2 linked regions of the Roseiflexus sp. RS-1 genome follow. The protein of the gene in region 1 interacts with the protein of each later gene in a pairwise test. Links are inferred from orthologs where the notes say so. Each region holds a gene or a part of one and is shown on either strand. Other genes may lie near its edges.

Evidence for each region. The genes of interacting proteins can lie anywhere in the genome.
Region 2: the proteins of ROSERS_RS20830 (region 1) and minD interact in binary tests that used the Bacillus subtilis proteins (3 or more experiments, as listed by UniProt). The link is inferred for Roseiflexus sp. RS-1 from one-to-one orthologs.

What each region holds. Positions count from the first base shown.
Region 1 is NC_009523.1:5,063,735-5,067,046, forward strand. Bases 249-3,021 are described here. They hold ROSERS_RS20830 (CpsD/CapB family tyrosine-protein kinase), read right to left. Parts: upstream 2,086-3,021; coding sequence 1,411-2,085; downstream 249-1,410. Other genes in these bases: ROSERS_RS20825 (response regulator), read right to left, coding at 871-1,254; ROSERS_RS20835 (YveK family protein), read right to left, coding at 2,280-3,002; ROSERS_RS20840 (hypothetical protein), read right to left, coding at 3,004-3,021. Outside these bases: ROSERS_RS20820 (hypothetical protein), read left to right, coding at 1-211; more of ROSERS_RS20840, read right to left, coding at 3,022-3,312. UniProt on the Bacillus subtilis protein: May be involved in the regulation of capsular polysaccharide biosynthesis. Autophosphorylates in vitro. Phosphorylates and activates in vitro two UDP-glucose dehydrogenases, YwqF and TuaD, as well as the DNA-binding proteins Ssb and SsbB.
Region 2 is NC_009523.1:1,904,298-1,907,763, forward strand. What follows is about bases 167-3,093. They hold minD (septum site-determining protein MinD), read right to left. Parts: upstream 2,073-3,093; coding sequence 1,260-2,072; downstream 167-1,259. Other genes in these bases: ROSERS_RS08050 (AI-2E family transporter), read right to left, coding at 167-630; minE (cell division topological specificity factor MinE), read right to left, coding at 932-1,195; minC (septum site-determining protein MinC), read right to left, coding at 2,133-2,792; ROSERS_RS08075 (pyridoxal phosphate-dependent aminotransferase), read right to left, coding at 3,009-3,093. Outside these bases: more of ROSERS_RS08050, read right to left, coding at 1-166; more of ROSERS_RS08075, read right to left, coding at 3,094-3,466. UniProt on the Bacillus subtilis protein: ATPase required for the correct placement of the division site. Cell division inhibitors MinC and MinD act in concert to form an inhibitor capable of blocking formation of the polar Z ring septums.

The DNA of each region.
Region 1 (3,312 bases):
GAAGCGCATCGATGAACTCTATCGCGCGCCGGACGGCAAGCCGTGGGTGGGGGTTGCATTTCTGTGGAATATGAACTTCGCAGTACTCTGGGGAGCGCAGGGCAATCCGGATCACGAGCAGGCGTCGTTTGGCATCCTGAACCCCGACTGGAGTCCACGCCCCTCGTTCCTGGCGATCCAGAGTTACCTGGCGGAGCGCAAACGGCGGTGAGGCGGCAGCGGGTGAGAGAACCGGAAACGTAGAACAATATATTACGTTGACCATCGTCCAGGTCCGCCGTGTTGCGCGAGGCGCCCGCTTCCGGCAGAGCGTAGACCGAAATTCATTTCGGTCACCGTGTGGGGAGCGCGATTCCAGGAAAGTTCAACCTCGTCCACGGGGTTGAACCTCTGTGAGAACTGCTTAATGGAGATTGAGAATTTATTCCGCTATCCCGCGCTAGCCGTGGGGCTGAAGCCCTCGGCTATCTAAGGCAAAGCCCGCCTGCGCGGGCTATATCGGATTATTTATTCAAAGACCATAAGCCCTGGCTGAGGTCGGGTAGGTCCTGCGGGCTGGATCAACCCGGCGCCCCCCGGCATAGGGAAAGGTGGCAGGTACGCCAGCCCCGCAAGGGCTTCCTATGCGCTCAGGGAGGGTTTGAGCCCGCACGAGCGGAGTCGCGCGCCTGACGAAGGACGATGGCGGATGGCTTCTCTCCAACCGCCACGCAAGGCAGTCGCCGCACGGGGAGCGTGAGCGTGACTGTGTTTGTTCGAGGAGGTTCAATCTCTATGAGAACTGCTATAATTCTTCAAACTCATCAACGTGAACATATCAGACTGCTGAGCTCGCAACGATGCGCTGCCATCTGATCGTCGAGCAGACGCTCAGTGCAGCACGTCGCGCACAATCTGTTCGAGCCGGTCGAGGGGAAAGGGCTTGGGCAGGTAATAATCGACGCGCTGCTCACGGGCGCGCTTCTCCAGTTCGGGGGTGGCGTATGCCGTAATGAGCACGACGCGCGTATCGGGAGATGTTTCTTTGATCGCAGTGGTTAACTGCAACCCATTCATCCCCGGCATATTATAGTCGGTGATAACCAGGGGCACCGGACGCAGCGCGATTTGCGCCAGCGCTTCGGCGCCGCTGCTGACCGTTACAATATCATATCCTCCGGTGAGATCGCGCATCAGGCGATGAAGGATGATAAGAATATCAGGCTCATCCTCCACCAGAACAACTGCCGGATTTCGGATTGAATAATCAGGCATGGTGCGATCTCCATCGCTCTGCGTCAGGATTGCAACGCCAGTCTGCCGAAAACACGACCGCGAACGACTCTCGTCTCACAACTGGCGCACACGATTGACAGTACGGCTATTGTATCACAGGGCGCGGAGTCGGGCAATATGCCGAAACCGTATGGCTCATGCATAGTAGCCGTATTCGCCGTCAAACCGCGCACTGTTCAACACCACGCCAATAATGTTGGCTTTGACCTTCTCCAATATCTCCCGCGCCCGTCGCGCCCGGTCGCGGCGCGTGCGTCCGGCTTCGAGCACCAGCAGCACGCCATCGACGCGTGTCGCCAAAACAGCGGCATCGGTGACTGCGATGACCGGCGGTGTGTCGAAAAGGACCATATCGGCCATCCCGCGCAACCGCTGGATGATTGCTTCCATCCGACGTGATCCGAGGATATCGGCGGGGCGCGGCGGGAGAGGACCGCTTGCCAGCAGGCTCAACCCGGGCACCCCTGTTTCCTGGAGCGGCGGCGGCGCATCATTGTGCGCCAGGATCATATTGGTCAGCCCGATGTCGTTCGATAGCCCAAACAGGGTGTGGAGCGAGGGTCGGCGCAGATCGCAGTCTACCAGAATAACCCGCTGTTCCGCCTGAGCAATCGTTACCGCCAGGTTCGCCAGCGTAGTCGATTTCCCTTCATCGGGTGCAGTACTCGTCGCCAGCAGGGTTTGCAGCGGCTTGTCGAGGCTGGAAAACTGGATGTTGGTGCGCAGCGTCCGATATGCTTCGGCTGCGGGCGAACGCGGGTCGCGCAGCGCGATCAGCGGAGAGTCGGCGTATCCGTTGGTGTGATTCATCTGTTCACTGCACTTCAGTCGCCTGTGCGCCGGGCACGCGGCGTTCTTCCGAAACCTGAGCGCTTTCTTGCGTTGTGTCTTGCCCCGTTGATGTGGGCAACATACGAAACCTGGCTTCCACAACGCTCATCGCATAGTGCTGCGCTGTCAGACCGACAATGCACGCCGATCCTTGCGGCACGCAATCGTTGTTGCTACGGAACAACTTCCAACTCTTCATTTTTGCGCGCACGTCTCGCCGTGAATGTCGCTCCTCTGGAGTCGCTGCTCACTGCAGGAATAGCGCCGAGCGTCGCCAGTTGAACATACCGTTCGACATCAGACGGCGTTTTGATGGTGTCGTCGAGCGCCTCCAGCACAAATGCCAGCAGCACGCCGAGCACCAGACCAAGCACTGCGCCAGCAAGCATATTGACGCGCGTCTGCGGGCGGTGGAGCACCGGCGGCGTTGCCGGTTCCAGAACCGTCATGCTGATCCGATCCGTTCCTTCAAGAAAGTTGTTCCGTGCGCTGACCAGCGCAACCATATTGTTGCCGATCGCGTCCGCCAGTCGCTGCGCCGTTGCCGGATCGGGGTAGTCGACCTGCACAATCATCTTGCGTTCGTCCGGGCGCGGCTGGATCGCAACACGCTTCAGCAACCATTCGGGCGTCCGGTCGAGTTTGAGTTCGTCGCTGATCTTCTGCAACTGCGGTCGCGCCAGCGCCATCTCGCGGAAACTGCTCATACTGTTCTGGAGCACAATCGATAGCCCATTGTCGATCCGGTTTGGCACGACCAGGTAACTCGCCTCTGAGCGGTAGATGCGCTCCTGGAGGCGACTGAATATCAGCGCGCTTGCCACTGCCACCACCATCGTCAGCAGGATAACCCACCAGCGACGCCGCAGCACGGCAAGATAATCAGACAATTGCATGTCATCCTCCTGTTGCCCGGTCTGACGAGGCGTGCGCGATTTCCCGCCAGTACGCGCCGAGAGCGATCAGAGCGCCAACTGCCAGCCCGGCCAATCCGCGCAATGCCGCCGAGACGACGCCTGCACGCCAGTCATTGGTTCGCACTGCCGGACCGGGCGGTTCGAGCACAACCACGTTGACCAGGGTGCGTTCGGGTGTCGCCGAGGGATCGCCCCACAGCGCCAGTCCACGTCGCTGCACCACTTCGACCGCTGCTACGGTCAGTGCTTCCGACAGCGCCGGATCCCCGGTTTCCGCCCATATCTGCAC
Region 2 (3,466 bases), 3.2 Mb from region 1 along the record:
CCCTGCCAGAATGCGGTCGATCTGTGATCCCAGTGCACGGATTTCAGCGCGGTATGGCGCAGGAACAAGCCCATATGTCCACTCTACGATGCGTGGCGCTTCCAGCAACAGGTAGAATGTGACGATCAGATAGGTGACAAACAGCAACAGTGTCTCAAATGCAATCGCCACCAGGTGCGGTACGTGCTCCGGCAGCCGCCGACCGAAATCGGCGAGCGCCTCACGGAGCGCCTCGTTGACTGGTGCGACCTCAATATCGATGCCTGCAATCGACACGTGCTTGAGCAGCAGGAGTTCTTGCTGGACAAGGTTCAGAGTATGCGGAATTTGTGCCTGTAAACCGCTGTACTCCCGTTCGATCGCCGGTCCAAGGGTGCGCCAGAGACCGTAGATGATAATGCCGATGACGATGTAGAGCACACCAATCCAGATCGCCCGTCCAATACGTGTGCGACGGTTCAACCAGGTGATCAATGGGTTGAACAAATAGGCTGTGATCGCTGCGGCGACGAATGGGACCAACACATTCCCCAACCCGCGGATCAACCAGAAAAAAAGGGCGCCCAGCAGCGCAACCGTGATCAGTTTGATCGTGGGCGAAAAACGGATCGGACGAGCTTCTACGCTCATACGTACCTCCGATGTGTAAAAATGCGGAGATATCCTGTACGCCTATTGTACCGCACGGCTGGGGATTGTGAAACGTGAAGGTTTGAAGGACGTTGGACGTTGAACGTTGAGCGCTTAACGTTGAACGTTCAACGTTGAATGTTGCGCTCCTGGCAGACTGGTGGGTTTATGAGATACCGGGTAGAGTCGACACAGATGAAAGGCGGCGGAGCAACATCCTGAGCGGATGCATATCATGTGGCGCAAACGTCAACAACGCAACATGCCCTCGATATGCTTCCCTGCACGCCGGGGTGATCGTTCAGTATTTCTGCGTCGTCCGTCGCAACGGAATGTCTGCCTTGAGGTGATCGACAGATTCGCCGCGCAGCAGGGTCACCTCGATGGCGCCCGCGTCCACCGAAGGCACATATCGCGCGATAACCGCCGATAGATCGGCTTTGAGCTGCTCCATCATATCCGGTGTCAGTTTGACCCGGTCGTGAACCAGCACCGTCAACAGCCGGTCGCGTGCAATATCGGAGCTGCGCTCACGTTTGCCAAACAGTGTATCCAGAAAACTCATAACGTTCCCCATCCGCTCTCAGCAGTTGCGGGGCGTCTGACATACCCCGCGCGACATGCACGTTCTATCGCTCGCTTCCCCTGGCTCGAATGCCAAATGCACCAAAAATCTTGTTCAGGATGCCTGGATTCTCATCAAACACCGTTATCGGCACATCTTCACCGGCAAGGCGTCGTGCAATCTCACTGAATGCCCGCCCGGCGCGAGAACTGCGATCCAGAACGGCAACTTCGCCCCGGTTCGTGCTCGTCACAATCTGTTCATCGTCGGGTACCACGCCGATCAGGTCAATCGCCAGAATCTGCAGCACATCATCGATGCTCATCATCTCGCCGCGACTGACCATACGCGGTTTCAGGCGATTGATGATCAGGCGCGGATGCCCCTTGTCGAACGCCTCAACCAGACCGATGATTCGGTCTGCATCGCGTACCGCCGCGACCTCCGGCGTCGTCACGATCAGCACCTCATCGGCGCCAGCAATCGCGTTGCGAAAACCGGCTTCGATCCCTGCCGGACTATCGATCAACACATAATCGAATTCGGCGCGCAGTTGATTAGCCAGCGCAATCATATCGTCCGCCGTGACTGCATCTTTATCGCGCGTTTGGGCTGCCGGGAGCAGACAGAGATCGGGGAAATGCTTATCCTTGATCAGCGCCTGTCGCAAACGACAGCGTCCTTCCACCACATCGACCAGGTCATAGACGATCCGGTTCTCCAGACCCAGGACGACATCCAGGTTCCGCAAGCCAATGTCGGCATCGACAACGGCTACCTTCAGGCCCTGCATCGCCAGCGCAGCGCCCAGGTTTGCCGTCGACGTCGTTTTCCCGACGCCGCCTTTGCCGGAAGTAATCGTAATGACCCGCGACATGTTCTTTCTCTCCTGAAGGGTGAATGGCCCCGACCCCTGGTGTCACGGGTCGTCGCTATTCTACCTTCGGTATCGTTCCCACGACTCTACCGCGATCTGATCGCCATCGATGTACGCCACTTCCGGGCGTCCGCTGGCTGCGCCATCCGGAGCGCGTGCGATGAGATCCGCTATCCGCAACTGCGTCGGGCGTAGTTCGATGGCACAGATCATCGCTGAGCGATCACCAAGCGCCCCGGCATGCACGGTGCCGCGCAAGCGCCCCCAGACAACCACACTGCCGCCCGCAATGACCTCGGCGCCCGCGTTCACATCGCCAACAATCGTGATATGCCCCTGGTGACGAACAACCTGACCTGAACGAATGGTGCGGCAGACGAACAACGCTTCGCCGGGTTCGTCGGATGCAGCGACGCTTCGTGCTATCGGGCGCGCCACCACGCCAGCAGCGCGCGCCGCCGACCGGCTCTCGCGCGATGTCGATGCCAGCGCCGATGCCTCCAGGTGATGCTCACGCATCAGCGCCATCAATTCCGCGAATTGCTCTTCGGTAAGCGCACGATTGCCGATATCGACAACAACCCGCGCGCCGTTGAAGAATTGCGCCCCCTGGTCGAGCTGGCTGCGGAGCGCGCCCAGTACTTCAGACCAGACGGCTGACTCATCAAGGTGCAGCCGTAGCCCTTCTTTTCCCCCTTTGATCGCAACCAGTGTCGTCATGCACCGTACAGACGCAGAAAGAGGCTGCTCGAAACAAATGTTGCGGCATATTCTTCACTATCATACCATATACTGTCAAGCGTTTGCGTGGTATCCAATCGGTGGACTGCTCTGAAGCGCCGCGTTCCCTTGCCACATGACGACCAGCCATCGTAGTGATGTGCAGGTGCAGCCTTGACAGCAACCCGACGCCCGGCTGCATCGACTTCCATCGCATCAGGCGTGGCGGGTGACTCCAGAAAGCGCCACGATCAGACGCTCAATTCCTGCGCGCAACTGCGTCGGTTCGATCAGGCAGGAGATGACGATGTGCGCCCCCTGTTCGTAGCCGTAGAAATAGCCGGGATGCACCAGCACCCCATGCTTCAACAGATAGAGCGTCAGCGCCTCTTCGTCGTTCCAGCCGATAATTTCAGGAAATAGATAGTAGCCGCCATCCGGCGGGCGTACACGCACGACATCACAACCGCTGAGCATGGTGAGCGCCATATCCAGCGACTCGCGGATACGTTGGTGCATGGCAGCGGTAAACGCACGTCCACGCTCGAAGATGGATGGCAGCATGGTTTGTGTCAGGGTGTTGGCGCTGAGAAAGGTGTCGTTCAACACCTCGAGGCGTGCGCCGAACCGGTCGTGGGCGGCATCGTTCAACGCAATCCAGCCAAGTTTCAAAT